3 regions of the Nonomuraea sp. NPDC050227 genome follow, and region 1 is predicted to be linked to each of the others. Evidence: riboswitches for the same ligand, from Rfam matches in the RefSeq annotation. Region 1 holds a riboswitch; each other region holds the start of a gene.
The links. Region 1 has a riboswitch for cyclic di-AMP ahead of ACIBK9_RS42440 (C40 family peptidase). Riboswitches for the same ligand answer to the same signal wherever they lie in the genome.
Positions count from the first base shown of each region.

Region 2: linked by a shared signal. The riboswitch ahead of ACIBK9_RS26610 (hypothetical protein) and the one ahead of ACIBK9_RS42440 (C40 family peptidase) in region 1 are both predicted to bind cyclic di-AMP.
Region 3: linked by a shared signal. The riboswitch ahead of ACIBK9_RS21215 (CHAP domain-containing protein) and the one ahead of ACIBK9_RS42440 (C40 family peptidase) in region 1 are both predicted to bind cyclic di-AMP.

Region 1 is NZ_JBITJF010000014.1:220,816-230,808, reverse strand. It holds gene ACIBK9_RS42455 (Uma2 family endonuclease) at 1-130, shown strand, start outside; gene ACIBK9_RS42450 (branched-chain amino acid aminotransferase) at 153-1,250, opposite strand; gene ACIBK9_RS42445 (3-isopropylmalate dehydrogenase) at 1,451-2,497, opposite strand; cyclic di-AMP (ydaO/yuaA leader) riboswitch at 2,597-2,756, shown strand; gene ACIBK9_RS42440 (C40 family peptidase) at 2,787-3,350, shown strand; gene ACIBK9_RS42435 (NAD(P)-dependent alcohol dehydrogenase) at 3,334-4,326, opposite strand; gene ACIBK9_RS42430 (DUF2306 domain-containing protein) at 4,508-5,143, shown strand; gene ACIBK9_RS42425 (response regulator) at 5,116-5,817, opposite strand; gene ACIBK9_RS42420 (sensor histidine kinase) at 5,858-6,985, opposite strand; gene ACIBK9_RS42415 (ROK family protein) at 7,096-8,280, opposite strand; gene ACIBK9_RS42410 (sugar ABC transporter substrate-binding protein) at 8,381-9,472, shown strand; gene ACIBK9_RS42405 (ATP-binding cassette domain-containing protein) at 9,473-9,993, shown strand, end outside.
Region 2 is NZ_JBITJF010000007.1:9,402-19,394, reverse strand. It holds gene ACIBK9_RS26630 (M50 family metallopeptidase) at 123-1,424, shown strand; gene ACIBK9_RS26625 (amidohydrolase) at 1,451-2,374, opposite strand; gene ACIBK9_RS26620 (sigma factor) at 2,525-2,878, shown strand; gene ACIBK9_RS26615 (hypothetical protein) at 2,913-3,194, shown strand; gene ACIBK9_RS26610 (hypothetical protein) at 3,210-4,187, opposite strand; cyclic di-AMP (ydaO/yuaA leader) riboswitch at 4,193-4,331, opposite strand; gene galT (galactose-1-phosphate uridylyltransferase) at 4,400-5,470, opposite strand; gene ACIBK9_RS26600 (DeoR/GlpR family DNA-binding transcription regulator) at 5,467-6,246, opposite strand; gene ACIBK9_RS26595 (50S ribosomal protein bL37) at 6,384-6,461, shown strand; gene ACIBK9_RS26590 (TrpB-like pyridoxal phosphate-dependent enzyme) at 6,501-7,811, opposite strand; gene ACIBK9_RS26585 (HAD family hydrolase) at 7,907-8,545, shown strand; gene ACIBK9_RS26580 (uridine kinase) at 8,499-9,128, opposite strand; tRNA gene ACIBK9_RS26575 (tRNA-Gly) at 9,208-9,278, opposite strand; tRNA gene ACIBK9_RS26570 (tRNA-Pro) at 9,368-9,444, shown strand; gene ACIBK9_RS26565 (DinB family protein) at 9,521-9,993, shown strand, end outside.
Region 3 is NZ_JBITJF010000005.1:196,486-206,478, reverse strand. It holds gene ACIBK9_RS21240 (APC family permease) at 1-523, opposite strand, end outside; gene ACIBK9_RS21235 (chitinase C-terminal domain-containing protein) at 745-3,039, opposite strand; gene ACIBK9_RS21230 (PP2C family protein-serine/threonine phosphatase) at 3,159-4,172, opposite strand; gene ACIBK9_RS21225 (glycosyl hydrolase family 18 protein) at 4,377-6,335, opposite strand; gene ACIBK9_RS21220 (luciferase family protein) at 6,578-6,925, shown strand; cyclic di-AMP (ydaO/yuaA leader) riboswitch at 7,186-7,323, shown strand; gene ACIBK9_RS21215 (CHAP domain-containing protein) at 7,338-8,057, shown strand; gene ACIBK9_RS21210 (TetR/AcrR family transcriptional regulator) at 8,167-8,715, opposite strand; gene ACIBK9_RS21205 (nuclear transport factor 2 family protein) at 8,813-9,310, shown strand; gene ACIBK9_RS21200 (Tm-1-like ATP-binding domain-containing protein) at 9,321-9,993, shown strand, end outside.

The DNA.
Region 1 (9,993 bases):
GCTGTTCGGCGGGCCTGGCGGGCGGCGCTACCGCAGCGAGAACGTCGTCTCCCTGGGCGAGCCGGTGTTCCTGCCCGACCCGTGGAACCTCCACGTCGACACCGCGGCCCTGACGGAGGCCGGCGCCTGAGACGCCGGCCGTCCGCGCGGCTCTAGCCGATCTTGTGGATCCAGTTGCGGGTGTCGGGACGGGCGCCGTACTGGATGCCGACGAGCTCCTCGCGCACCCGCATCGTCACCGGGCCGGGGGTGCCGTCGGCGATGGTCCAGGAGCGGTCGTCGCCCCTGACCGAGCCCACCGGCGTGACCACGGCGGCGGTGCCGCACGCGAACACCTCGGTCAGCTCGCCGGAGGCGCAGGCGGACTCCCACTCGTCCACCGAGACCAGCCGCTCCTCGGTCTCCAGGCCGAGGTCGCCGGCCATCTCCAGGATCGACTCCCGGGTGATGCCGGGCAGCAGGGTGCCGGTGAGCGCCGGGGTGACGAGCTTGTTGCCGAAGACGAAGAACAGGTTCATCCCGCCCATCTCCTCGACGTACTCGTGCTTGTGGGCGTCGAGCCAGACGACCTGGTCGCAGCCGTTGTCGACGGCCTGGCGCTGGGCGACGAAGGCGGCGGCGTAGTTGCCGCCGCACTTGGCGAAGCCGGTGCCGCCGGGCGCGGCGCGCGTGTACTCGGTGGACAGCCAGACCGAGACGGGCTTGATGCCGCCGCTGAAGTACGAGGCCGCCGGCGAGGCGATCACCATGTACTTGTAGGTCTTCGACGGGTAGTTGACGCCGAGCCCGGCCTGCGTGGCGAACATGAACGGGCGCAGGTAGAGGCTGTGGCCCTCGGTGGTCGGCACCCACTCCTTGTCGGCCGAGACCAGCAGCTCCAGCGACTCCACGAACGCCTCCTCCGGCAGTTCGGGCATGGCCATGCGCTCGGCCGAGCGGTTGAAGCGGGCGGCGTTCGCGTACGGCCGGAAGGTCGCGATCGAACCGGAGATCTGCCGGTACGCCTTCAGGCCCTCGAACAGCTCCTGCGCATAGTGGAAGACCGAGGTCGCGGGGTCGAGCGAGAGCGGCCCGTACGGCATGAGCCGGGCGTCGTGCCAGCCCTCGCCGTCGGTGTAGTCGATCGAGATCATGTGGTCGGTGAAGACCTGCCCGAACCCGGGGTTCGCCAGTACCTGCTCCCGCTCGGCCGCGGTGCGAGCGTGGTCGGAATGCTGCACGTCGAAGCTGAGCTTCTGAGCGATGGTCATGACGGAGGTCCTTCTCTCTACGAATCTGCGACTTCGAAAGCTGATTCTGTTAGCTACTGCCCGCGAGCAGTATTCGTACTTCCTAGTGTCTCGCGATTTGGGATGGCAAGAGGCAGTTGGGGTGGTTAGAACCGGCGAACGCGAAAAAGCGCCTGGCAGTCCGTGTTCGGACCGCCAGGCGCGTGCGGGGCTAGGCGGTCCTAGCCGGCTACTCGCGCGGCGATGTCGTCGCCGATCTCGCTGGTCGTGCGGCCGGCGCGGCCGGTCACCCGCTCGGCGATGTCGGCGGCCACGGCCTGCTCGACCTTGGCGGCCTCGGCGTGCAGGCCGAGGTGGTCGAGGAGCATGCCCACGGACAGGATGGTGGCGGTCGGGTCGGCCTTGCCCTGACCGGCGATGTCGGGCGCGCTGCCGTGCACCGGCTCGAACATGCTCGGCGAGGTGCGCTCGGGGTTGATGTTGCCGCTGGCCGCCAGGCCGATGCCGCCGGCGATGGCGGCGCCGAGGTCGGTGATGATGTCGCCGAACAGGTTGTCGGTGACGATCACGTCGAAGCGCTCGGGCTGGGTGACGAAGAACATCGAGGCCGCGTCGATGTGGCTGTAGTCGGTGGTGACGTCGGGGAACTCCGCGGCCACGCGGTTGACCGTGCGCTGCCAGAGGTCGCCGGCGAAGGTGAGCACGTTCGTCTTGTGGACGAGCGTGAGCTTCTTGCGGGGCCGCGACTGAGCCTTCTGGAAGGCGTACCGCACGACGCGCTCGACGCCGTGGGCGGTGTTCAGCGACTCCTGGGTGGCGATCTCGTGCGGCGTGCCGCGGCGCATGACGCCGCCGGTGCCCGCGTAGAGGCCCTCGGTGCCCTCGCGGACGACGACCATGTCGATGTGCTCGGCGGTGGCGCCGGCCAACGCGGTCTCGACGCCGGGGAACAGCTTGACCGGACGCAGGTTGACGTAGTGGTCGAACTCGAACCTGAGCTTGAGCAGCAGGTCGCGCTCCAGGATGCCGGGCGGCACGCTGGGGTCGCCCACGGCGCCGAGCAGGATCGCGTCGTAGCCGCGCAGCTCTTCGAGCACCGCGTCGGGCAGGGTCTCGCCCGTGCGGTGGTAGCGGGCTGCGCCCAGGTCGTAGTGGGTGGGCTCGATCTTCGTGCCCACGGCCTCCAGGACCTTGAGCCCTTCGGCTACGACCTCGGCGCCGATGCCATCCCCGGGGATGACGGCCAGGCGGATGTTACGCGACTCCATGGGCGGTACCTTACCGGCTCGTCTCGGCTGACGAACACATCATCTCAACAATCGGACAATCCGTTTTGGGGGGATTGCGACCTTTTGACCGTTTCGTTAGAGTCCGACGAGCCTAATCCACGCAGCCGCTGCGTGGAGCCGGGGACCCATCTTTCCCCCCGGGGCGAATCGGCTGCGCCTCCCCCCCGAGGAGCCGCCGTAGGGCTACTTCCAGGCCCGAGCCCGTCAGCTAACCCGGTCGGCCACGTGGAAGGACAGTCCCCTGTCTAGCATCGCCATCCTTGTGGCGGTGGCAGCGGGCGCCGCAGGTCTCGTGCCTGCCGCCCCCGCGGCTCCCGCCGCTCCGGCCGCCCCCACCTCCTCCATCACCCTCACCGGCCCCCAGGTGAAACAGGTCCAGGAACGGCACGCGCCGAAACCGGCCTGGAAGGTCGCCCTCGAATACGCCATGGACAAGCGCGGCACCCCGTACGTGTGGGGCGGCGCCAGCGAACGGGGCTACGACTGCTCGGGCCTCATGCTCCGGGCCTACGAGGACGCCGGCATCGAGCTCCCCAGAACCGCCGCGGAGCAGTACGGCGCCTTCTCCAGGAAGATCGCCTGGAAGGACCTCAAGCCAGGCGATCTGGTGTTCTTCAGCGGCCTCGGCCACGTCGGCATGATCTCCAAGCCCGGCTACATGGTCCACTCCCCCCACACCGGCGACGTGGTGAAGGAGGAACGCCTGTCGCAGTGGCGCAGGCAGGCCTTCGTCGGCGCGGTACGCCCCGACCCCAAGGGCGTCAAGCGCTGGGCCGACTACAAGCAGCTCCAGAAGGCCCCCGCCCCCGCCATGCTCACCGCGACCCTGTGACGACGACCTTCCCCGGGGCGTGCCCCTCCTCCTGGTAGCGGACGGCCGCCGGGAGCTCGCCGAAGGGGAAGGTCCTGTCGATGACCGGGGTGACCGCGCCCCGCTCGATCAGCCCGGTCAGCGTCAGCAGGTTCGCCCTGTTGCTCCCGCAGCGGACGACGTCCGCCCTGACGATCCGCTGCGGGACGAAGGGCCCCGACGCGAGCGCGGCGAACATGTGGCCGGCCGGCTGCACCCAGCGGCCGGCCGGCCCGCCGACCAGCACGTACGTGCCCTTCCTGGTCAGGACGCGGCGGCAGTCCGTCAGCCGGCGGCCGCCCGCCACGTCGAGCAGCAGGTCGAAGCGCCGGCCCGAGGCCGCGAAGTCCTCCTTGGTGTGGTCGATGACGTCGTCCGCGCCGAGCGAGCGGACCAGGTCCGCGTTGCGCCCGCTGCACACGCCCGTGACGTGCGCCCCCAGCGCCTTGGCGAGCTGCACGGCGAACGTGCCCACGCCGCCGGACGCGCCGTTGACCAGCACCTTCTGGCCCGGCTGGAGGCGTCCCTCGTCGCGCAGCGCGATCAGCGCGGTGTTGGCCGCCATCGGCACCGCCGCCGCCTGCTCGAACGACAGGCCCGCCGGTCTGGGCGCCACCTCGCCCTGCCGCAGGCAGACGTACTCGCCGAAGCCGCCCCCGAGCGACATCGCGTACACCTCGTCGCCGGGACGGAACAGCGTGACGTCCTTGCCGGCCGCCTCGACCTCCCCCGCCACGTCGGCCCCGAGGACGGCGATGCGCGGCCGGCGCAGCCCGACCCCGCCGCCCATGACCCGGGCCAGGTACGGCTCCCCCCGCATGAAGTGCCAGTCGTAGGGCTGCACGGACGTGGCCCGCACCCGGACCAGCACCTCGTCGTCGCGCGGCACGGGCCGCTCGACGTCGGTCAGGACGAGCTGGTCGGGCGAGCCGAACGAGCGCAGGACGTACGCCTTCATCGTTTTCTCCCTCGTGCCGCTGATGTGCCGCCAGTGTGGGCGTGACCTGCGCGGACGCTCAACGGTCGAAAGGCGACGGCTCGATGGCCGAAAGTACGACGGCCCGCCCGCCGATGGTGCGAACCAGGACCGGCCGTCCGCGCGATGACCGGGCACGGGCGCGGGCGGCACGCTCTCAGGCATGAGATGGATCGCACCCGCCGGGCTGCTCGCGCTCAGCGTCGTCCCGCTGGTCGCCGGCGCAATCCGGGTGACCGAACTGGCCGCCGGCGCCCCCGTGACGGCGGACAACGCGCGCTTCTTCGCCATGCCCGTGCCGGTGTTGCTGCACATCCCGGCTTCCCTGGTGTTCTGCGTCCTCGGCACGTTCCAGTTCCAGGCCCGGTTCCGGGCCGGGCGGCCGGGGTGGCACCGCGCGGCGGGGCGGGTGCTGGTGGCGTGCGGGCTGGTCGCGGCGCTGTCGGGGGTGTGGCTGACGCTCTTCTCCGACCTTCCCGCCGGCGACGGGACGCTGCTGGCCGCCTTCCGGCTGCTGTTCGGGACGGCCATGGCCGCCTGCCTCCTGCTCGGCCTGGCCGCGATCCGGCGGCGCGACCTGGCCCGGCATCGCGCCTGGATGACCCGCGGGTACGCGATCGGACTCGGCGCGGGCACGCAGGCGTTCACCCTGGCGTTCGGGCTGGCCGCCTTCGGGCCGCCCGGCGAGCTCGGCCGGGCGCTGCTCGTCGGCGCGGGCTGGGTGATCAACCTGGCGGTGGCCGAGTGGGTCGTCCGCAGAACCCTCGGAGGTCAGGTGCGTACGCGGTCGGTCTCGTAGGCCCACATGGCGATCTCGACGCGGTTGCGCACGCCGAGCTTGGTCATCAGGCTCGCGACGTGGCTCTTGACCGTGCTGAGCGAGATGTGCAGCTCGCGGGCGATCTCGCTGTTGGTCCGGCCGCGGGCCACGGCGCGCAGGATCTCCTCCTCGCGGCCGGTGAGCGCCTCGACCGGCTGCGCGGGCGTCTCCGTACGCCCGGCTCCGGCGAAGGCGGCCAGCAGGCGCGCGGTCACGCTCGGGGCGATGAGCGCCTCGCCGCCGGCCGCCGCGGTCACCGCCTGGGCGAGCAGCGCCGGGCCGGCGTCCTTGAGCAGGAACCCCCTGGCTCCGGCGCGCAGGGCGGCGTAGACGTACTCGTCGAGGTCGAACGTGGTGATCACGACCACCGCCATGGGGTCGGCGACGTCGGGCCCGGCCAGCTCGCGGGTGGCCGCGATGCCGTCGAGGCCGGGCATGCGGATGTCGAACAGGCACACGTCGGGGCGCAGGCGGCGGGCCAGCTCGACGGCCCGCCTGCCGTCACCGGCCTCGCCGACGACCTCGATGCCGGGCTGGGCGTCGAGGATCATCCTGAGCCCGGTACGCGCGATCTCCTGGTCGTCGGCGACCAGCACCCGGATGGCCGCCGTGCCCTCCGGGTCTCTTCCCGCGGCCTCCTGCTGAGCGTTCATGCCGCTTTCTTCCGCGCTCACGCGGCCTCCTGCCGGGCGTTCATGCGGTCTCTTTCGGCAGGACGGCGGTGACCGTCCAGCCCCGGTTGGGGTTGGGGCCCGCCTCGCAGGTGCCGCCGAGCAGGGCGGCGCGTTCGATCATGCCGATCAGGCCGTAGCCGGGGGCGGCGACCCCGCCGGCGCGGTCGCCGTCGTCGCTCACGGTCAGGCGTACGGCGGCGGCGTCGGCGGTGACCCGGACGGTGATGTGGGTGGCGTGACGGGCGTGCCGCCGGGCGTTGGTGATCGACTCCTGGGCGATGCGGTAGAGCGCCGCGCCGGCCGAAGGCGGCAGGTCGCCGAGCCCGTCCGCGATCTCCACCTCGACGGCCGGGCCGACGCGCGGGCGTCCGGCGAGCCGCCGCAGGTCGTCGAGGTGACGGCCCGGGGTCAGCTCCGCCGGCTCGTTCCTGCGCAGCACCCGGACCATGGCCCGCATCTCGGCGAGCGTGCGCGACGCCTCGGCCTCGATCACCCGCAACGCGTCGGTGGCCGCGCCCGGCTCGGAGGCGGCGGTGGCCAGACCCGCCTGGGCGCGGATGGCCATGGCCGAGACGTGGTGGGCGACGGTGTCGTGCAGGTCGCGGGCGAGCTGTTCGCGTTCGAGTAGTTTGACCTGGTCGAGCTCGCGCAGCCGCGCGCCGGCCCGGAAGCGGAAGGCGCTGCCCAGCCCGACGGTCGCGACCAGCACGCCGAGCGCCGGGACGACGTCGCCGGGCGCCATGCGTCCGGACGCCAGCGACAGGCCGACCGCGACCAGCCCGGCCGCCATCCCGATCACGGCCTCGCGCCCCGAGCCCCACCGGAACAGCGCGTAGAGCACGATCGTGACGAACGCCAGCGTGTACGTCTCCACCGGCTCGCCGCCGGTCAGCAGCGGGGCCACGGTCGTGGCGCCGAACACGAGCGCGACCATGAGCAGCGGCCTGGTCCTGCGCCACAGCAGCGTGGGGATCAGCGCGACGGTGACGGCCGTCGAGACCACCGGCCAGCGGAGGTCGGGCCGCAGCATTCCCTCGATCACCGCGGCCGGCACGAGCACCGCGACGAGCGCCCAGTCGCGCCACACCCGCACGGGCGGGCCGGGAGGACGAGGCTCGCGCCACACGGAACGAAGGAGGCCGGCCACCCCCATATCGTAAGCGCGCCCCCATTCCCCCGCATCGCCCCGAACCCCCGTCCCACAGGCGGGGCTGGGTGTCGGGACCTCGGGCGCGGAGTTACCGGCCTGCGAGGGGGTCAGTGTTTGCGGGCGTCGAAGATGAGGTCCCAGGCGCGGGACTTGGCGTGGGCGACCGCGCCCAGCAGCACGCCGCTGTCGCCCAGCGCGCTGGCCACCACCCGCGGGCGCAGCGGCCCGAGCTCGGCGATGCGGCGCTCCACGGACGCGCCCAGCAGGTCGAGGTTGCGCCCCACTCCCCCGCTCAGCACGATCACCTCCGGATCGAGCACGGCGGCCACGGCCACCAGCAACCCGCCGATGCGCCGGCCCTCGGCCTCCACGACCGACCTGGCCGCCACGTTCCCCTCGGCGGCGGCGGCGAAGACCTCCCTCGCCGTCTCCAGCTCCAGCCCCGCCGCCCGGGCGGCGCGCACCACACCGGGCGCGGAGGTGGCCGCCTCGGTGGCCCCGTGCGTGAAGGGGTCGCCGTCGTACGCGGCAGGGGCGGTGGCGGGGGGTTCCTCGGCGGCCGGGATGTAGGAGACCTCGCCCGCCGCCCCCCTCGCCCCGACGTACAGCTCGCCGTTGATCACGATGCCCATGCCGACGCCGGTGCCGATGGACACCAGGGCGAAGTTGACCTTGCCCCGCCCGGCCCCGTGGACGTGCTCGCCGACGGCGGCCAGGTTGATGTCGTTCTCGATGACGAGGTCGACGCCCAGGGCGGCGTGCAACCGGTCGGCCAGGTCAGGCGGGCCGGGCAGGTTGGGGGCGAAGTCGAGGCCGCCGCGCACGGGGTCGTACACACCGGGTGAGCCCACCACCGCGCAGGTGATCGAGCGCCACTCGACCTCGGCCTCGCGGGCCGCCGCCCCGGCCAGCTCGCCGACCAGCTCGGCCAGCTCGGCCGAGGTGCGGGCGGTGTTGCGGCCGTCGGTACGCCCCGCGAACGCGCCGCACAGGTCGGCCACGGCCACCCTGATCCAGTCGCGGCCGATGTCGATGCCGGCGACGTGGGTCGAGGCGGCGTTCACGTCGTAGAGCGAGGAGACCGGGCCGGGCCGTCCGGACACCTCGCCCACCAGGTGGACCAGGCCGTCCTCGGCCAGCCCCGCCAGGGCGGCCGAGACCGTGGGCTTGGACAGGCCGGTGCTCTTGGCCAGGTCGGCGCGCGAGGCGGGGCCGTGCTCGTGCAGCTGGTCGAGCAGACGGCGCTCGTTGAGCACCCGCAGCAGCCGTGGATTCGCCAGGTCGCGTCGCATGTCCGGCCTCCCTCCGAGGTGCACTCTAGCCAACACGCCTGATAGTAAACTACCTTTCTTACCAAGCGGGGGCGGGCATCTTCTGAGAGGACGAAGTGCGATGCACCGAGCTTGGCGACTCATCCCCGCGGCGGCGGTCCTGCTGGCCGCCGCCTGCGGGAACAGCACCACCACCGGCACGACGGCCACTCAGGCCGACGGGCCGCGGCAGGGCGGGACGATCGCTCTGTTCCTGCCTGAATCCAAGACCACCCGGTACGAAGCCTTCGACCGCCCGCTGTTCGAGGCCAAGGTCAAGGCGTTGTGCCCCGCCTGCAAGGTGATCTACGGCAACGCCGAGCAGGACGCGGCCAAACAACAACAACAGGTCGAGGCCGCGCTCACCCAGGACGCCGACGTGCTCGTCCTGGACGCCGTGGACGCCAACGCGGTCGCGCCCCTGGTCAACCAGGCCAGGCAGAAGAAGGTCCCGGTGGTCGCCTACGACCGGCTGATCTCGGGGATCGACTACGCCTACTACGTCTCGTTCAACAACGTACGGGTGGGCGAGATGCAGGGTCAGGCGCTGCTCGACGCCATGAACGCCAAGGGCACCACGGCCAAGGGCCAGATCGTGATGATCCACGGCTCGCCCACCGACCCAAGCTCGGCCGACTACAAGAAGGGCGCCAAGAGCGTCCTGGACGGCAGGGTCAAGGTCGGCAGGGAGTTCGACACCCCCGACTGGAGCCCCGACAAGGCACAGCAGCAGATGGAGCAGGCGATCACCGCCATCGGCCGGGACCAGATCGTCGGCGTGCTGTCGGCCAACGACGGCATGGCGGGCGGCGCCATCGCGGCCATGAAGCGCGCCGGCTACAAGGAGCTGCCGCCCATCACCGGTCAGGACGCCGAGCTGGCCGCCGTGCAGCGCATCCTCACCGGCGAGCAGTACATGACCATCTACCTGGACATCAGGAGAGAGGCGGAGAAGGCCGCCGAGCTGGCCGTCGCCCTGACCAAGGGCGAGCAGCCCGCCGCCACCTCCAAGGTGAACAACGGCACGGCCGACATCCCGGCCTTTCTCCTCGACCCCATCGCGGTCACCGCCGACAAGATCAAGGACACCATCGTGAAGGACGGGTTCTACAAGGCCGACCAGATCTGCACGGCCGAGGTCAAGGCCGCCTGCGCGAAGGCGGGCATCGAGTAGATGATCGCGGCGACCGGGATCTCCAAACGGTACGGAGCGGTGCGGGCGCTCGACGGGGCAGGGCTGGAGCTGCGTCCCGGCGAGGTCGTGGCGCTCATGGGCGACAACGGCGCGGGCAAGTCGACGCTGGTCAAGACCATCTCCGGCGCGGTCGTGCCGGACGAGGGCCAGATCACGGTGGACGGCGCGCCGGTGCGCGTCGCCACCCCGCACGACGCGCAGGCGCTCGGCATCTCGACCGTCTACCAGGATCTCGCGCTCTGCGAGAACCTCGACGTCGTGGCCAACCTGTTCCTCGGCGCCGAACGCCGCCGCTGGTCGGTGCTGCGCCACCTGAGCATGGAACGCGCGACCCGCGACCTGCTCGCCCAGCTCGACGTGCGCATCGGCGACATCAGGGTGCCGGTGTCGACCTTGTCGGGCGGCCAGCGGCAGTCGGTGGCCATCGCCAGGGCGCTGCTCGGCGAACCCCGGCTGGTCATCCTGGACGAGCCGACCGCCGCGCTCGGCGTCGAGCAGAC
Region 2 (9,993 bases), on a different contig from region 1:
GCTGATCGCTCACTGTCAATGCGGTCCGTTGATTCACCAAAGTGCGGGCAAGCCCGAGGGATGTGCTGAGTTCGACTAGTCTGGGAACGTCGAGACCGTCTGTCTGCCTGGAGCGCGCGTAGATGAACTGGCTCTTTGTCGCCGGGATCCTTCTGTTCCTGGTGGGGTTGATGGTCTCCGTCGGCCTGCACGAGGTGGGCCATCTCGTGCCGGCCAAGATCTTCGGCGTCAGGGTCACCCAGTACATGGTCGGCTTCGGCTCGACGGCCTGGTCCATCCGCAGGGGCGAGACCGAGTACGGCATCAAGTGGCTGCCGCTCGGGGGCTACATCCGCATGATCGGCATGCTGCCGCCGCGTCCCGGCGACGCCCCCGGCAGGCTGCGCAGCGCGTCGACCGGGCCGTGGCAGGGCCTGATCGAGACCGCCCGCGAGGCCGCCATGGAGGAGGTGCGGCCCGGCGACGAGGACCGCGTCTTCTACCGCAAGAAGTGGTGGCAGAAGATCATCATCATGTCGGGCGGCCCGGCGATGAACTTCGTGCTCGCCTTCATCTTCTTCAGCATTCTGCTGGTCGGCATCGGCCTGCCCAAGACCGCCCCGATCGTGTCGCCCGACACCAACACGTGCGTGATCCCCACCACCGAGGTGCGCAAGACGTGCGCCCCCACCGACGAGCGCACCCCGGCCGCCAAGGCGGGCGTCAAGGTCGGCGACCACATCGTCTCCCTCGACGGCCAGAAGATCGCGACCTGGCAGGACGCCACCCGCCTGATCCGCGGCCACGGCGCCGGCCCCGTCAAGCTGGGCATCGTCCGCGACGGCAGGCCGATGACGCTCGACGTCACCCTCATCGCCCGCGACATGGCGAACCCGACCGACGAGACCAAGATCGACAAGGGCGTCGGGTTCCTCGGCGTCGTGCCCTCCCAGGTCTTCGAGCAGCAGAGCATCGGGCAGGTTCCGGGCTACATGAGCGACCTGACCGGCCGCGTCGTGGGCTCGATGGTCAACCTGCCGGCGAAGATGGTCGGCGTCTGGAACGCCGCCTTCTCCGGCGACAAGCGCGACCCCGAGGGCCCGGTCGGCGTGGTGGGCGCGGGCCGGCTCGGCGGCGAGATCCTGGCCTCCGACATGTCCAACAAGAGCAAGCTGTTCACCTTCGTCAGCCTGCTGGCCGGGTTCAACCTGGCGATCGGCCTGTTCAACCTGATCCCGCTGCTGCCCCTCGACGGCGGCCACATCGCGGGCGGCCTGTGGGAGGGGATCAAGCGCGGCTACGCCAAGATCCTGCGCCGCCCCGAGCCCCGCTACGTCGACATCGCCAAGGTGCTGCCGCTCACGTACGCGATGGCGTTCGTGCTGATCATCATGGCCGGTCTGCTGGTCTACGCCGACCTGGTCAACCCCCTCACGCTCGGCTGACCCGGCCGGCGCGTCACGGGCCGGGGCTACCGCGCCTGGCGCACCCCGCGACGCCAGACCTCGGCGATGTCGCTGACGGCGGTGACGTCGCGGGTGGCGTCGCCCTCGACCAGCACCAGATCCGCGCGCAGACCAGGGGCGATCCGGCCGCGGTCGGCGGTCTCGACGTGCTGAGCCGTGATCGCCTCGAAGTAGGCCAGCGTGGTCACCACGAAGACCCCCTGGTCGCGCACCCGTCCGGCCAGGCGCGGCGAGGCCGGGTCGTCCGGCGTCAGGTCGGTCCACACGTGAGCCAGGCCGTCGACGCCGGCGTCGAGCGCGATCCCCACCTCGGCGGCGGTGATCGCGTGCGCGATGACCAGCAGGTCCGCCTCGTGCGCCGCCGCGGCCAGGGCGGCGGCGACCTCCGCCGTCATGACGGGGAGGTCGGCCCCGTGCACGGCGCCGTCGTCAATGACGATCTTGAGGTAGTCGGCCCCCTCGGCCAGCCTGGCCCGGACGAACGCCGGCGCCTGCGCCGGGTCGGAGACGAAGTCGATCGCCGTGACGTCGAGCCCGTCCAGGACGGTGCCCGCCAGGGCCGTCAGCAACTGGGTCGGGTGCCCGCCCGGAGCGGTGGCCAGCGTGCCGGCGCTGCGCAGGTCTGCCACGTCGTCGTTCTCGGCGGCCAGCCGCCGCTGCCGGGCGAGGATCCGCGGCAGGCAGAACATGTCGAGCTCGGTGGTGACCCCATACCGCAGGGCCTGGGCCAGGCTGCCGTCGAACACGTGGGTGTGCGCGTCGATCAGGCCGGGCAGCAGCGTCCTGCCCGTGCCGTCCACCTCGGCGTCGGCCGGGTGGCCGGCGCCGCTGCCGACAGCGGCGATCAGGCCGTCCTCGATCACCACGTCGGCCGTCGCGATGGTCTGCTCGCCGTCGAACACCCTGACGTCGCGGATCAATGTACGCATCGAAGCTCTCCCTTGTGAGTCGTGACGCCACCACAGAGGGGCAACCGGCCGGGAACTGTGACATGAGTGGCATAGATCACGCTTGATGTCTTCATGTCACAATCGCCACGCGTCGGGACTCTTCGGTTGCGACAGACGAGGAGGCGCGCCATGACACCGACCCCGCGGCACCCCGCCGACGCCGCCACCGAGCAGTTCCTCGGCTACCGGGAACTGCTGTTCTCCGTGGTCTACAACATGCTCGGCAGCGTCGCCGACACCGAGGACGTGCTGCAGGAGGCATGGCTGGCCTGGTCCGCCCGGCACCGCAGGCCGGACGCCGGACCGGTGGAGAACGTCCGGGCCTACCTGGTGCGGATCGCGGTGAACCAGGCGCTCGCCCGGCGGGCGGACCTGAGCCGCCGCCAGGAGACCTACGTCGGCCCCTGGCTGCCGGAACCGCTGGTCACGGCCCCGGACGCCGAGGTGACCGAGCGGTTCGCCGCGGCCGCCGCTCGGCGGTGACCTGCGGGCCCTGCTGGAGGTGCTGGCGCCGGAGGTGACCCTGTGGACCGACGGCGGCGGCAAGGGACCGGCCACCAGCCTGCACCCGGTCCACGGCCGGGACCAGGTGGCGGCGCTGTTCATGTCCGTCGCCGCGACGCTGACCCCGGGCGCGGTGGACCTGCGCTACCGGCGGGTGGCCGGCGACCCGTGCGCGCTCGTCTTCTCCGGTGACGGGCCGCTGGCCGTGGTCGTCGTCGATCTCACGCCCGAGGGCGACCGAATCGCCGCCGTCTACTCCGTCACCAACCCCGACAAGCTCACCGGCATCCGCTGAGCCGCCGGTCCGTGGCTAGTTCATCGAGATGTGCACGTGGTCGTAGTGGTTCTCGGTGATGCTGCCGCGGTCGGACATCGAGCGCCAGCCCGAGCCCTGGTTGATGCGCTGCTTCCAGATCACGTACTTGACGCCCAGCTTGGCCTTGTTCTTCAGCGCCCAGTCGGCCAGCCGGTCGCCGAGGGCGTTGTTGACGGCGCTCGGCATGGTGCCGCCCGTGCTCATCATGAAGTCGCAGGCCCGGCCGAGCGGGTGCTCGCCGCTGGAGCCGGACCGGAAGCAGCCCACCTCGTACGGCAGCGAGAAGTTCTTCTGCACCTGCGCGCGCATCAGCCGGGTGCGCGGCGTGATGTTGTCCGAGCCGGCCGGCAGCTCGGGCGCCCAGCTCCCGTCGGACTTCTTGCCCGGCCCGAACGGCACCAGGTCCTGGAGCTTCTTCTTGATGTCGTCGATGACGTCCTGGGCGTCGTCGCGCTGCTCGGCCACCTCCGCCGTGCCCGCCTTCAGCTCCGTCGCGAGCGCGGCGGCGGCCGTGGCGGCCTTCTTCTGGTCGTCGCGGGCCTTGGCCACGCTGTCCACGACCGCCTGCTGCTCGGCGGTGAGCTGTTCGAGCACGGCCGCGCCGCCGCCGTCCGGGGTCATCATGAACGCCGGCAGGGAGGTGTCGCCGTTCTGGTAGCGCAGCCGGGCGATCTCGGCGACCCGCTGCTCGGCCGTGGCCAGCGCCTGCTCGGCGGCGGTGAGCCGCTGCTGGGCCGCGGTGGCGGCCTGCTGGGCCTTGGCCAGCTCGACCCGCTTGAGGTTGTACGTCTCGATGAGCTTGTCGACCTTGCGGTTGAGCTCCTTGAGCTGGGCCCGCAGCTGCGCCTCGGACGGCTTGGGCGCGGCCGCCACGGCGGCTGCCCCAGAGACCGAGGCGGCGGCCGGATGCACGAGCAGGGCGGTGGCGGTGATGAGACCGACGGCAAGACTCGCGGGGGACGAAGCCGCCACGTGGTTGTTCCTCTCCCTCTGCCGGCCGGGTTAGCTGACGGGTTCGGGCACGGGAGCAGTCCCTACCACTGGCGCGGATTCACCCCGGATGCGATGGGTCCCCGGCTCCCGGGCAACACGCCCGGGATTAGGCGTACAACGACCGTTATGGCCGATGTCTAACGGGATATTAGTGGTAGATCACGAGTCATGCGACTTTAATGAGAAACCAATTAGTGATCAATTCGTGATCGCAACATGCGTGCCGCCTCCTCCGGCAGCACGTCGTTGACGAAGGCCCCCATGGCCGACTCCGAGCCCGCCAGGTACTTCAGCTTCCCGGGCGCCCGCCTGATGCTGAACAGCTCCAGGTGCAGGTAGGCCAGCTCGCGGCCGTACCGCACCGGCGCCTGGTGCCAGGCCGAGATGTACGGCATCGCGACCCCGAACAGCGCGTCGAGCGCCCGCAGCACCGAGGTGTACAGCGGCGCGAACGCGGCCCGCTCCTCCTCCGACAGCGCCGCCAGGTCGGGCACCTGCCGGTGCGGATACACGTGCACCTCGAACGGCCAGCGCGCGGCGGCCGGCACGAACGCCGTCCAGAGCTCGTTGGCGGCCACCACCCGCGTGCCGGCGGCCTGCTCGGCGGCCAGCACGTCGGCGAACAGGTTGCCGCCCGTGTGCCGCGAGGCGGCCCCCAGCTGGAGCTTGGTGCGCGGGGTCACGTAGGGATAGGCGTAGATCTGCCCGTGCGGGTGGGGGAGCGTGATGCCGATCTCCTCGCCCCGGTTCTCGAAGCAGAACACCTGCTCGACGCCCTCGATGCCGGACAGCTCGGCGGTGCGGTCGGCCCACGCCTCCATGACCAGCCTGACCTGGGCGTTGGAGAGCCTGGAGAAGGAGGAGGAGTGGTCGGAGGTGAAGCACACCACCTCACAACGCCCGACACCCGGCCGCACCTCACTCAGGCCGCCGACATCCCCGTAAGTCCCAAAATTTCCGGAGAAAGAGGGGAAGCGGTTCTCGAACACCACCACGTCATAGTCATGGGCCGGGATCTCCGACGCCCGCGTGGCGGACGACGGGCACAACGGGCACTCGTCGGCCGGCGGCAGGAACGTCCGCGTCTGCCGGTGGCCGGCGATCGCGATCCACTCCTCGGTCAGCGGGTCGTAGCGCAGCTCGGAGGCCACCGGCCGCGGATCGAGCGGCCGCCGGTCGATCGCGCTCCGGTCGGCGTCGTCGCGCCGGTCGAAGTAGATCAGCTCTCGGCCGTCTGCCAGGTGGGTGATGGTGCGCTTCAAGGCGTGCCCTCCGCGATGATCAGTTCTCCGGCCCGTTCGGCCAGCTCGGTGCGTGCTTCCTCGGGCAGCCCCGCGTCGCTGATGACCACGTCGGCCTCGGTCAGCTCGGCGATCGTGCTGATGCCGACCGTGTTCCACTTGGTGTGGTCGGCGGGGACCACCAGGCGGTGCGCCGCGGCCACCAGCTCCCTGTCGGTCTCGGACTCCAGCAGGTTGGGCGTGGTGAACCCGGCGCGCAGGCTCATGCCGTGCACCCCGAGGAAGAGCGTGTCCACGTGCAGGCGGCGGATGGCCGCCACCGCCACGGGGCCGACGAGCGCGTCGGAGGGCGTGCGCACGCCGCCGGTCAGCACGACCGTGCGGTCGGCGCGCGGGTTGCGGTGGAAGACCTCGGCGACGGGGATCGAGTTGGTGATCACGGTCAGCTCGGGCACCGCGACGAGGTGGTGGGCCAGCGCCCACGTGGTGGTGCCGGCGGAGAGGGCCACGGCGGTTCCCGGCCGTACGAGGGTGGCCGCGTGCCGCGCGATGGCCTCCTTCTCCTGCTGCTGGCGGGCGGACTTGGCGGTGAAGCCGGGCTCCTCGGTCGAGCCGGGGCCGAGGGCCGTCGCGCCGCCGTGGACCTTCTCCAGCAGCCCGCGCTCGGCCAGCACCTCAAGGTCGCGGCGTATCGTCATGTCGGAGACGCCGAGCTCGCGCACGAGGTCGGCCACCCGGACGCCGCCGCTGCTGCGTACGCGTTCGAGGATCGTCTGCTGACGCTGCTGTGCGAGCACGCCCACCCCTTCCAACAGATTCCACCAAATTATGACACGAGTTTGTTGAGGAATGTTAGGTCACGGCGTATCGCTTGTGCGGCCCGCGGGCAGGGGAGACCTTGAAGGTCACGATCCCGACCGCTGGAGGTGAGCCCATGGCGAAGCGTGCACGCAAGGGCAGGGGGCGCAAGAAGAAGAAGGCGAACCACAGGAAGCGCCCGAACGCGAACTGAACACGGGTGGCCGCGGGTCTCGCGGCCACCCGTGTCATCTCAGCCGGGCAACTCGGTGAGCGCCTGGTCGAGACGCTCCTGCGGAAGCGAGTAGTCCTCCAGTTCGCCGGCCAGGTGGCGGTCGTAGGCGGCCAGGTCGAAGTGGCCGTGCCCGCACAGCGCGGTGAGGATCACCTTCTCCTCGCCGCTCTCCTTGCAGCGCAGGGCCTCGGCGATGGTCTCGGCCAGCGCGTGCGTGGGCTCGGGGGCCGGGACGATGCCCTCGGTCCGCGCGAAGCGCACACCCGCCTCGAAGCACTCGCTTTGGGTACGGGTCACCGCCTCGAACAGCCCCAGCTCGTACATGTGGGACAGCAGCGGCGCCATGCCGTGATAGCGCAGCCCGCCGGCGTGGATCGGGTCGGGGACGAAGGAGTGCCCGAGGGTGTGCATCTTCAGCAGCGGCGTCAGCCCGGCGGTGTCGCCGAAGTCGTAGGCGTACACGCCCCGGGTGAACGACGGGCAGGCGGCCGGCTCGACCGCCCTGAATCGGGTGCCGATGCGTCCGGCCAGCTTCTCCCGCAGGAAGGGGAAGGCGAGACCGGCGAAGTTGGAGCCGCCGCCGGTGCAGCCGATGACCAGGTCCGGCAGCTCGGGCAGCTGAGCCAGGGCCTCCTCGCCGATCACCGTCTGGTGCATGAGGACGTGGTTGAGCACCGAGCCGAGCGCGTACCGGGCCTCGGGGTTCGCGGCGGCCACCTCGACCGCCTCGCTGATCGCCAGCCCCAGGCTGCCGGGGGAGGCGGGGTCGTCGGCCAGCGCCTTGCTGCCCGCGCCGGTGAGGGGGGAGGGGCTGGGGTGGACGGTGGCGCCGTACACGCGCATGAGCGAGCGCCGGTACGGCTTCTGGTCGTAGGACGCCCGAACCATCCAGATCCGGCATTCGACGTCGAACTGGGCGCAGGCGAACGCCAGGGCCGACCCCCACTGTCCCGCGCCGGTCTCCGTGGTCAGCAGCCGCACGCCCTCCTTGGCGTTGTAGTACGCCTGCGGCACGGCGGTGTTCGCCTTGTGCGACCCGGCCGGTGAGACGCCCTCGTACTTGTAGTAGATGCGGGCCGGCGTGTCGAGGGCCTTCTCCAGCCGGTGCGCCCTGATCAGCGGCGTGGGCCGCCACAGCCGGTAGACGTCGATGACCTCCTTGGGGATGGGCACGTAGCGGTCGCCGCTGACCTCCTGCGCGATGAGCTCCATGGGGAACAGCGGCGCGAGGTCGTCCGGCCCGACGGGGCGGCGGGTGCCGGGATGCAGCGGCGGCGGAGGCGGCACGGGAAGATCGGGAACGATGTTGTACCAGTTGCCAGGGATCACCGTTTCAGTTTGAGCCGCCCCTGTGGGTCGTCAAGAGTCTGGACACGGACACGTTCCTTCTTTACCTTGGTTGAATGAGTTCACAGGAGGAGCATATGAAAATCGATGCGGTCGTGTTCGACATCGGCGGGGTGCTGGAGCTGACGCCGGCCCTGGGCGTGACGGCCAGGTGGGAGGAGAAGCTCGGCCTGCCCGCCGGGCACATCGACGCCCAGCTGGAGCCGACCTGGCTGGCCGGGGCGGTCGGCGAGATGACGGAGGAGCAGGCCGGCGCCGAGGTGGCCAAGGTGCTCGGCGCGCACGCCGGGGCGTTCATGGCCGACGTCTGGACGGAGTACCTCGGCACGCCCAACACCGAGCTCATGGCGTACCTGGGCGCCCTGCGTCCGCGCTACCGCACGGGCCTGGTGAGCAACAGCTTCGTCGGCGCCAGGGAACGCGAGCAGGCCGCGTACGGCTACGCCGGCCTGGTGGACCACATCGTCTACTCGCACGAGGCGGGAGTGGGGAAACCGGATCCGCGCATCTACCTGACGGCCTGCGACGCCCTCGGCGCCGACCCCGCCGCCACGGTGTTCCTCGACGACCACGAGCCGTACGTCGAGGGCGCCCGCGCGGCCGGCCTGCACGCCGTGCGCTTCACCTCGAACGCCCAGGCGATCGCCGAGCTGGACGCGCTGCTCGGGCTCAGCCGTCCGTCAGCACCGCCGGCCGGTCCGGATGGTCGGCCCTGACCACCACGTCGGCGGCCCGCTGCGGGCGCGCCTCGCGTTCGTACCGCTCGTAGGCCGGCAGCCGCCACCGCTCGTCCTGCGGCGTGCGCCGCGCCAGCGCCCCCGCCGACAGCCACACGTGCACGCTCACCTCGAACGGCAGCCCCCGCCCCAGCAGCAGCGTGCCGTCCACGAGCACCACCCCGCCCGGCGCCAGCTCCCGGTACGGCAGCCGGTACGCGCGATCGATCCCGCTGTCCCACAACGCCGGCAGCACCCGCCCCGAGCCGCCCGGCTCCAAGGGTTCGAGCACCTCGCGCAGCAGGCCCTTGACGTCGAGCCAGTCCTCGTAGAAGACGTCGGGATCGGTCCGGCCGTGCTCCAGCCGGAGCGAGGCCGGCCGCAGGAAGTCGCCGGCCGACACCCGCAGCACGGGCCGGCCGCGCAACCGCAGCGGCGCGACCAGCTCGTCGGCCAGCGCGTCGGGCCCCGCCGCGGGCGCCCCGTCGACCGCCACCCGCACCCAGGCGTCCTTGGGCCGCGCGGCGACGAGCTCGGCCAGCTCCTCGACGAGCGCCTCGCGGGAGATCGGACGTGCACGCATCGACGCCAGCCTACGCCCCCGAAGATCACAAAAGGCCAGGCCCCCCGAACCGGGGATGACCTGGCCTTTCGCCTGCGAGAGCGGACGACGGGAATCGAACCCGCGTAGCTAGTTTGGAAGACTAGGGCTCTACCATTGAGCTACGTCCGCGCGAACCGGTCGAACTCTGGTCTAGACTTCATCCGGTCGTCAGGGCGTAAGCGTACCGGAGTCACGGACCGCATGCGCACCCGGCGAGGCGGGGCGTGGCGCAGCTTGGCAGCGCGCTTGCTTTGGGAGCAAGAAGTCGCAGGTTCAAATCCTGTCGCCCCGACCAGGTCATCGGCCCCCTCCGACGCGGAGGGGGCTTCTTGGTTCGCGGACCCGGACGAAGCGCCCATTAAGGTCGAGGCGTGACAGACAATCGTGTGCCCCCACCCCTCACCGGCGACGAACGGACCGTGCTCGGCAACTGGCTCGAATGGCATCGCGGCACGCTGGCCGTCAAATGCGCCGGCCTGACCGACGAGCAGCTCAGGCTCCGCTCCGCCGAGCCGTCCGCCATGTCGCTGCTCGGCCTGGTCCGGCACCTGGCGCACGTGGAGCGCGTCTGGTTCCGCCGCGTGCTGAACGGCGAGGACATCCCCCGCCTGTGGAACAAGGACGTCGACAACGACGCCGACTTCAACGACGTGGACGACGCCTCGGTGGAGGAGGCGTTCGCCACCTGGCAGGACGAGATCGAGCGCGCCCGCGCCATCTCGGCCGCCAAGCCCCTCGACGCCGTGGGCGACCGGAACGGCCAGGACTGCACCCACCGCTGGATCCTCGTCCACATGATCGAGGAGTACGCGCGCCACAACGGCCACGCCGACCTGCTGCGCGA
Region 3 (9,993 bases), on a different contig from region 1:
TCAGCACGAACAGGCCGAGCACGACCAGCTCACAGGTGATCAGCACCTTGGTGAGGGTGATCGTCATCCGGATGCCGCGCAGGTTGACCACCGTGTTGACGGCCACGAAGACGAGCAGCCACCCCCAGACCGGCACCCCCGGCACGCTGGCGTTCATGGCGATCGAGGCGACCAGGTAGAGCAGGCTCGGCACGAGCAGGTAGTCGAGCAGGATCGCCCACCCGGTCATGAAGCCGACCGACGGGGCGATGCCGCGGCCCGCGTAGTTGTAGACCGACCCCGACAGCGGGAAGGCCTTGACCATCTGCGCGTAGGAGGCCGCGGTGAACAACATCGCGACCATGCCCACCAGGTACGCCAGGACGGGCATGCCGCCCGAGGCCTTGTAGACCGGGCCGAAGATCGCGAACGGCGCGATCGGCACCATGAAGATCAGGCCGTAGAACACGAGGTCGGTCAGTCCGACCCCGCGGCGTAATTCCTGACGGTAGCCGAACTGCTCGATGCTCTCCTGAGGTTGCACGACAGCCTCTCCATGTCGTCCATGCGGGGGGGTGACGGGCCTCGGTATACGCATGGGGTTACGGATACCGGTGGGGCTCGATCTGGCGATCCTTCCGTAGCCCACGGTCACGTCGCAAGAGGCTGCTCCAGGTGGTTGCGTACCTGACCTCGCCGCAGGGCCCGCGCCGGCGGAGGCGGGCGGGACGCGCACCGTCCCGCCCGCCGGCCGGCGGCGCCGCCTCAGCAGGCGCCGACGTCCTTCCAGACGCCCCACTCGCCGGTGGTGCCGGGCTCCTGGCCCTGCGTCCACCACTTGGCCTCCCACGTGTGGGCCTTGTGCGAGACGCGCTGGCCGCCGTTGTAGACGGCCGTCGCGCTCCAGGCGGGCGCGGTGCAGGCGCCGCCGGTCGGGGTGACGGTCGGGGTCGGGCTCGGGCTGGGCGCGACGCCGCCCCGAGCCAGGTCCTGGACCAGCCCGTACGTCCTGCCGCCGAAGGTCAGCGTGTAGTTCGCCTGGCCGGGGACGGGCAGGTAGTACACGTAGTCGAGGGTCACCGACGCGCCGGGGGCGAGCGTCTGCCAGGTGGGCAGCTTCACCGACACCCGGTGGAAGTCGCCCTTGAGCCCGCCGACGTTGTTGCCGGTGTGCTCACTGCTGATCACCCGCAGGCCGAAGCCCGACTGGTCCTTGGCGTTGTTCGGGGCGGAGGTCGCGTAGTCCCACTGGAACTCCGCGCCGCCCGGGATGGTGGTCTGCGTCTTGTTGGTGATGACGAGCTTGGGGTTGATCGGGTAGTTGCTGTCGCCGGCGGGGAAGCCGGTGGCCTCGATCGTGACGTCCACCTTCTCGGCGGGGACGGCCACCTTGGCCTTGGCCGCGCCGTACGGGGCGGCGGTCCTGAGCTTGTCGTAGAGCAGGCCGGTCAGGGTCTGGCCCATGAAGTACTCGCCCTTGGCCGCGTCCCAGGCGTAGTCGCCGGCCAGCTCCCAGATCATCACGCCGCCGATGCCCTGGTTCCTGATGTAGTCGGCCTTGGCGCCGAGCGACTGGTCGTCCTCGGTGGACAGGAACACCTTCTTGGTGGCGTTCCACAACCAGGGGGCGGTCAGGGTGGCGTTGTAGTTGCGGGTGTAGGTGCCGGTCAGCCGGTCCTCGGGGTCGCTCGCCGGGTCCAGGCCGTAGGCGGGGCCGTAGGAGCCGGCGATGCCCTTGGCCAGGTTCATGGCGTGCCACATGGGGTTGGAGCCGGCGCCGACCTCCTTGCCGTTCTCCTCGTCGTGCCACAGGTTGTCGATGCCGCGGGCGCCGTCGCCGCAGGTGGTCAGGCCCTGCGGGCAGCTGCCGCTCGGGCCGTTGGAGGTGCCCCACAGGCCGTTCACGCCGCCGTTGACGTTCTTCCAGCCGCGCGTGTAGTACGGCACGCCGATGTTGATCCGGCCGGCCGGCATCGCGCCGCGGAAGTAGTGGTAGGCCCAGTCGGTGTTGAGGTAGCCGAGGCCGCCGTACTGGGCGGCGGTGTAGACGCCCCACTTGGCCAGCTCGGCGTCCTTGCCGTCGTCGTACAGGGCGGCGTTGGGGCCGACGAACTCGTTCCAGGCGCCGTGCAGGTCGTAGGACATGATGTTGACGTAGTCCAGGTACTGGGTGACCTGGAAGGTCTCCATGCCGCGCAGCAGGTAGCCGGAGGCGGGGGCGGCGACGGTCAGCATGTAGTACCTGCCGTCGGCGGCGGCCGCGGTGTCCAGCTTCTGGCGCAGCGTCCTCATCAGGGCCGCGTAGCCCTTCATCAGGCTCGACCTGCGGGCGTTGGCGATGGTCCAGTCGAGCGGGTTCCCCGCGTCCTTCATCGAGGTCGGGTACTCGTAGTCGATGTCCACGCCGTTGAACCCGTACGCGCGCACGAACGCGACGACCGAGTCGGCGAACGTGCCGATGCCGGCCTGGTTGACCGAGCCGTCGGCGTTGGTGGTCATCGAGTAGAAGCCGCCGGAGGGCACGCGGGCGCCGCTGGCGTCGAAGTAGCCGCCGGTCTCGGCCCAGCCGCCGACCGACACCAGCGTCTTGGTGCCGGGGTACTGCTTCTTGTACTTGTTCAGCAGGTTGAAGTGGCCTTTGTAGGCGTAGGCCGGGTCCATCTCGGCGCCGGCGACGCCGGGCCACTCGGTCGCGGTCGCGTCGGCGTCCACGGCGATCTTGTTGCTGCCGTCGACGTGGGCGAAGGCGTAGTTGATGTGGGTGACCTTGCCCCACGGGACGTTGCCGGCCAGGTAGGCGGGCCGGCCGTCCTTGCCGGTGCGCCAGCTGGTGAAGTAGCCGATGATGCGGCGGGGGTGGTCGGCCCCCATCTTCTCCCGGCCGTCCTCGTCGTAGGCCAGGCAGTAGGGGACGTCCACGCCGGGGGTCTGGTAGAGGCCGTCCGGGCGGCAGGCGGCGTTGTCGGCCGCGGCGGTGGCCGTACCGGCCAGGGCTCCCGCGATGAGGACCAGTGAGGTGCCGCACGCGGCCAGGGCCGCGCGTAGGCGTGTGGGCTTCAAGGCCACCTCCGATGGGGCATGACTGGGGGGTTGATCGGAAGGTAAGCCTGGTGACCAGGGCCGTCAATGCGTTCTGTTAGGAAACTTTCTTAATAGTTGCCGTCCGGTCGTTCGGGCGGTCACGATCCGGTCCGGCGCAGGATGAGCACCGCGATGTCGTCGCGCGGCGCCCCGTGCGTGAAGGCGTTCAGGTCGGCGGCCAGGGCCTCGACGGTCCTGGCCGGCGGGTCGCGGGCCCAGGAGCGCAGCCGTTGCTCCAGCGGGTAGAAGGAGCCGTCGCGATCGCGGGCCTCGGTCACGCCGTCGGTGCACAGCAGCAGCGAGGCCCCGCGCGGGAAGGCGAAGCGCGCGCCGTGCCGCGGCCCGCCCGCCAGCCCGGCCAGGCCGAGCGGCACCTCCGGCTCGCCGAGCCAGAGCTGCCCGGCGTTCCCGCCGTGGATCAGGTACGGCGCGATGTGCCCGCAGTTGACCGCGTCCACCTCCAGCTCCGGGCCGATGTCCAGCAGCAGCGCGGTGACGAACCGCTCGGGCTCGCCGGTGTGCGCGGCGAACCTGTTGTGCCTGATCACGGCGTCCTCCAGGGCGTCGGCCACGCCCATGAGGGAGATCTCGCGGTAGGCCGCCTCCCGGAAGGCGCCCAGCACGGCCAGCGCGGCGCCGATCGCGGGCAGCCCCTTGCCCTGCACGTCGGCGATCATCACCCGGGTCCCGTACGGCGACGGCGCCACCTCGTACATGTCGCCGCCCACCATCGTGTCCTCCTCGATGGGCTGGTAGAGGCCGTCCACGACCACGTCGAGCGAGCGCAGCGGCAGCGGCCTGACGAGCTGCCGCTGCAACGCCGCGGCGGCCGAGCGCAACCGGCGGACCTCCTCCTCGCGCTGGATCCGGTAGCTCGCGCCGACCACGCTCATCAGCCCGAACGCCGCGGTGAAGCCGGAGACCTCCAGGTTCGTCCGCAGACTGCCGCCCAAATAGGCGACCGAGGCCGACACCACCGCCAGCACCCACACCGACGCGATCGACGTCTGCACCACCGAGCCCAGCCCCGACACGATCGCGGGCAGGAAGATCAGCACCGGCACGAGCTCCGCGCCCCCGCCGGTGAACCTGTCCAGCCCGACCACCAGCACCGTGATCCCGATCAGGCCGACCAGGAAGACCGGTGTCGTGAAGAAGGGCCGCCTGTGCCCGCCACCCCAGAGAATCGTCGTTCACCCCCGGTGACCAGCTTCTCCCAAGGCGTCCGTGTTCCCTCCTGCGGCGCGCCGGGCACGGCGAAGGGCCGGCCCCGAAACCCGGGACCGGCCCCTGACGTGCGAACTTATCCGAGGAACTTATCCGAGGCCGTTCTTCATGGCCGTGAGGAGTTCGGCGTTGGTGGTGTCACCGCTGAGCTCCCAGAAGAACGCGCCGCCGAGGCCCTGGTTCTTCGAGTAGCTCATCTTGCCGCCGATGGTGCTCGGCGTGTCGTAGCTCCACCACTGGTTGCCGCAGTAGGCGTAGGCCGTGCCCGCGACCGTGCCGGTGGACGGGCAGCGGGTCTTGATGACCTTGTAGTCCTCGATGCCCTGCTCGTACGTGCCGGGCGCCGGGCCGGTCGCCGTGCCGCCGGGCGCGGCCTGGGTCACGCCGGTCCAGCCGCGGCCGTAGAAGCCGATGCCGAGCAGCAGCTTGGCGGCCGGGACGCCCTTGCTCTTGAGCTTCTGGATGGCGTTGTCGGTGTAGAAGCCGGGGATCGGGATCTTGTCCCAGGTGGTGAGCGGGGAGTGCGGGGCGGTCGGGCCCTGCGCGTCCCAGCCGCCGAAGAAGTCGTACGTCATGACGTTGTACCAGTCGACGTACTGGGCGGCGCCGCCGTAGTCGGCCGCGTCGATCTTGCCGCCGTCGTTGCCGTCGGCGGTGATGGCCGCGGTGACCAGGTTGTTCGCGCCGAAGCGCGAGCGCAGCGCGGACATCACGTTCTTGAACGCCGCCGCGCCGCTGGTGTCACAGGTCAGGCCGCAGGCGTTCGGGTACTCCCAGTCGATGTCGATGCCGTCGAAGACGTCGGCCCAGCGGGGGTCCTCCACCAGCTTGTAGCAGGAGTCGGCGAAGGCCGTCGGGTTCTGCGCCGCCTGGCCGAAGCCGCCGGACCAGGTCCAGCCGCCGAAGGAGAAGAGCACCTTCAGGTTGGGGTACTTCTTCTTCAGCTTGCGCAGCTGGTTGAAGTTGCCGCGCAGCGCGCCGTTGTCCCAGGTGTCGGCGACGCCGTCGACGCTCTCGCCCGCCTGGTAGAAGCGGTCGTAGTCGGCGTAGCTGTCGCCGATCGTGCACTGCCCGTTCTGCACGTTGCCGAACGCGTAGTTGATGTGGGTCAGCTTGGCCGCCGAGCCGCTGGTGTCGATGTTCTTGACGTGGTAGCCGCGCTGGTAGATGCCCCACTGGACGAAGTAGCCGAGCACCTTGTTGCCGCCGCCACCGCCGCCGCCCGTGGTGGTCGCGGTGATCTGGTTGCTGTCGGCCGAGCGGTTGCCCGCCGCGTCACGCGCCCGCACGGTGTAGTTGTAGGAGGTGTTGGCGCTGAGGCCGGTGTCGTTGTACGACGTGCCCGTGACGGTGGTGACCAGGGTGCCGCCGCGGTAGACCTCGTAGCCGGTGACCGCCACGTTGTCGGTGGAGGCGTTCCAGGCCAGCGAGACGCTGTTGTTGCTGACGCCGGTCGAGCGCAGGTTGCCGGGCACCGTCGGCGGGGTCTTGTCGTCGCCGCCACCGCCGCCGGTGGTCGTCGCGGAGATCTGGTTGCTGTTGGCCGAACGGTTGCCGGCCGCGTCACGCGCGCGCACGGTGTAGCTGTAGGCCGTGTTCGCGGTGAGGCCGGTGTCGTTGTACGTGGTGCCCGTGACGGTGGTGACCAGGGTGCCGCCGCGGTAGACCTCGTAGCCGGTCACGGCCACGTTGTCGGTGGAGGCGTTCCAGGCCAGGGCCACGCTCGTGTCCGTGACGCCGGTCGAGCGCAGGTTGCCCGGCACGGACGGCGCGGTCGTGTCGCTGCCGCCGCCGCCGGAGACCTTCCACAGCGCCGCCACGTTCGGCGGCTCCCAGCCGGGCTGGGAGGTGTGCGCCTGGAGACAGACGTAGTCGACGCCGTTGTAGGTGACGACCGTGCCCGCCGTGTAGGCGGTCCACGGGGCCCAGGCCGCCGCGTACGCCACCGTGCTGGCGGAGGCGAGCGCCGGGGCGGCCACGGCCGCGGTGAGGGGCAGGGCCAACGCCGCCATTCCCGCCAGGACCTTGCTCAGAATGGTGTGTTTCATGTCGCTCCGACATCCGTTGGGGGGTGTGTGGGGAGTGGGATGGGAGACTTCTGGGGAAACTATTAGGAAAGTTTCCTTTAAGTTGTGAATCGACGGTAGCTTCTGCCTGGGGGAGCGTCAATACGTATCGGTCAGGTGTCCGTAATCGTGCCGGTCAGACCGCGGACGCGCCCGTTCACGAGGGGATAACGGTTCAGGAACGGGGGCTGACGGCGGGGTGAGCCGTGGCTCAGCATTGGAGCGTGGCAGGAATCTCCGCCTGGCGGCGGACGCCCACGCGACGCGGGCCCTACGTGGTCCGCGCGGTCGCGGAGTTACGGTCCTGGCCGTCGCTGAACGTCAGCGGCACCGGTCAGCAGGTCACCTTCGCCGTACACGGAACCGAGATCCTGCGCCTGGCCGGCCGGGACGAGATCCACGTACGGCTCACCGCCCCCGCCATCGGCCGCCTGGAGCCGCACCTGCGGGCGTGCGACCAGGTCCATGCCTGCCGCGACCGCGCCTGGGTCGCCGTACAGGTCGACGCCGAGCCCGATCTGGAATTGTTGCTGGCGCTCACGAGTGTGGCGATAAAGGCGCACGTGGCGTGAACCGATTCGGTGCGTAGCGTTTCTCCCACGCAGCGTCGAATTCATTGCCTCCATTTGCCTGGGAATTACTCGCCGGGTAGCTTGGTTGTACACAGCCGAACGGGGAGTCGTCCCAGGTAGGGATGGCATTGCCTGGGAATTACCCAAGCGGGACCCGTGTTGTACAGAGTCGATGCGGAAATCCCCGCATCCGGGCGTCGCACATATGCCTTCAGGCCCTTTCCCGGGCCCGGGAAGACGATGCGTCAGCCCTTTGCCTGACCAAGAGACCGCTGAATCCGCCTGTGCGCGGAACCGGGGACCCATGTGTCCAATGGGGTGAATCGGCACCGTGGTGCCGTAGGGCAGCTTCCCGCCCGAACCCGTCAGCTAACCCGGCAAGCGGCACGGAAGCTCAAGGAGTAACACCCTCATGGCCAAGCACCGTCTTCACCGTGCCTTCAAGCTCGACCTCGCCAAGATCGCTCTCGGCGCGACCGCCGTCGCCGGCGTGCTCGGCACGCACGCGGCAGTGAACGCCGACACCACCCACGCCACCGCCCACACCGCCACCCAGACCGCCAAGGTCGCCGGCGTGGCCGCCCAGCCGCTCGTCGCGCAGCACCGCGCCGCCGACGAGAGCGCCAAGGGCAAGGTCAACGTCACCGCCGCCCAGGTGCTGGCCACGGCCCGCGCCCAGGTCGGCACCTCCGAGGACGCCAACGGCGGCGGCACCAAGTTCCAGAAGTGGTACGCCGACTCGCAGCGCGCCGCCGAGACCGCCGCGCGTGACGGCGGCAACCGCGCCATGTACCTGAACGCCCCCTGGTGCTCGATGTTCGTCTCCTGGGTCGGCGAGCAGACCGGCGCCCGCCCGCAGGTCGGCTGGGACGCCTACACCGTGACCCACGCCAAGTGGTTCGCCGCCAACAACCGCTGGGGCACCGAGGCCAAGCCGGGCGCCGTCGTCTTCTTCTCCTGGAGCGGCAGCAAGAGCCTGAGCGACATCCAGCACGTCGGCTTCGTCGTCAAGGACAACGGCGACGGCACGATCTCCACGATCGAGGGCAACACCGGCAACGGCAAGGTCGAGCAGCGCGTCCGCCCGACCTCCCAGGTCGTCGGCTACGGCTACCCGTCGTACGCCGCCTGATCCTGCCAAGCGAAGAGCGCACTCCCCGCGGGGAGTGCGCTCTTTCGCGTTTCGGGACGGGGAGTGCGCTCTTTCGCGTTTCGGGACGGGGAGTGCGCTCTTTCGCGTTTCAGGGCCGCCGGTGCCGGTGGACCAGGACCGCCGCGGCCTGCCCGGCCGAGCGGGCCGCGCCCGGCTCCTCGGAGATCATCGCGGTGACCGTGGCGCCGTCGATCAGGGTGAGCAACTGCTCGGCGAGCAGGCCGGGGTCCCCGGCTCCCGCCTCCTCGGCGAGCGAGCGCAGGTAGGCGCGCAGGCGCTCCTTGTGCTCGCGCACCGCCGCGCGGACGGCGGCCGAACCGGCGCCCAGCTCGGCGAAGGCGTTGGCGAACCCGCAGCCGCGGAAGTCGTCCTCGGCGAACCAGCGTTCCAGCCACGCGAAGACCGCCGGGATGCGGTCGCCGGCGTCGGCCACGTACGCGGTGAGCGAGGCCATCCAGCGTTCGTCGCGCCGCCGCAGATAGGCCACGACCAGCGCCTCCTTCGACGGGAAACACTGGTAGAGGCGTTTCAGCGAGACGCCGGAGGCGGCCCGGATCTCGTCCATGCCGACCGCCTGCACGCCGCGGCGGTAGAACAGGTCGCCCGCGGCGTCCAGCAGCCGCTGCTCGTGATCCATGACACCCCTCCAGGTGCTTGCCGCGGAGAACGATCGTTCTCTACGCTAGCGCACAACCCGGGAGAACGCCCGTTCTCTCGATCGGAGAGGACAGCCCATGACCCGCCCGCCCGTCCCGCCGTTCACCGAGGAGACCGCCCGGATCAAGGTCCAGGCCGCCGAGGACGCCTGGAACACCCGCGACCCCGACCGTGTCGCGCTCGCCTACACCGAGGACTCCGTGTGGCGCAACCGCGGCGAGTTCGTCACCGGCCGCGCCGAGATCGCGGAGTTCCTGCGCCGCAAGTGGGCCCGCGAGCTGGACTACGCCCTGCGCAAGGAGCTGTGGGCGGTCACCGGCGACCGCATCGCCGTCCGCTTCCAGTACGAGTCCCGCGACGCCGCCGGCCAGTGGTGGCGCAGCTACGGCAACGAGCAGTGGGAGTTCGACGCCTCGGGGCTGATGCGCCGCCGGGAGGCCAGCATCAACGACGTCGCCATCACCGAGGAGGAACGCCGCATCTTCGGCTCCCGCCCGCTGTCCGAGCACGGCGTGGACGTGCTGGGCATCCGCCACGCGGAGATCGCCGGGGTAAGGTCGGAAGGCCGATCGTAGGAGGTCTGACATGGCGGTCTTGCTGCTGGGCACCCTCGACACCAAGGGGGAGGAGTACGCCCTCGTCCGCGACCTGATCATCCGGGCCGGCCAGGGTGTCGTCCTCATGGACACCGGCGTCATGGGCGCCCCGGCGCTGGCCGCCGACGTCCCCGCCGAGGCCGTCGCGCGGGCCGCGGGCACCGGCCTCGACCGGCTCAGGAGCGCCGGCGACCGCGGCGCCGCGCTCGCGGCCATGGCGGCCGGGGCCACCGCCCTGGCCAAGGACCTGCACGCCCGCGGCGAGCTGAGCGGCGTGCTCGCGCTCGGCGGCAGCGGCGGCTCCTCCATCGCCGCCGCCGTCATGCGGGCGCTGCCCGTCGGCCTGCCCAAGCTGCTCGTCTCGACCATGGTCAGCGGCGACGTCTCGGCCTACGTCGGGGAGACTGACGTGACGCTCATGTACAGCGTCGTCGACGTCGCGGGCGTCAACTCCGTCTCCCGCCGCATCCTGACCAACGCCGCCGCCGCGATCAGCGCGATGGCCGCCTCCTACGACGCCGGCGCCGAGCCGTCCGGGGAGGACAAACCGCTGGTCGCGGCCACGATGTTCGGCGTCACCACGCCCGCCGTCGACGCCGCGCGGGCCCGGCTGGAGTCCCTGGGCTACGAGGTGCTGGTCTTCCACGCCACCGGCTCGGGCG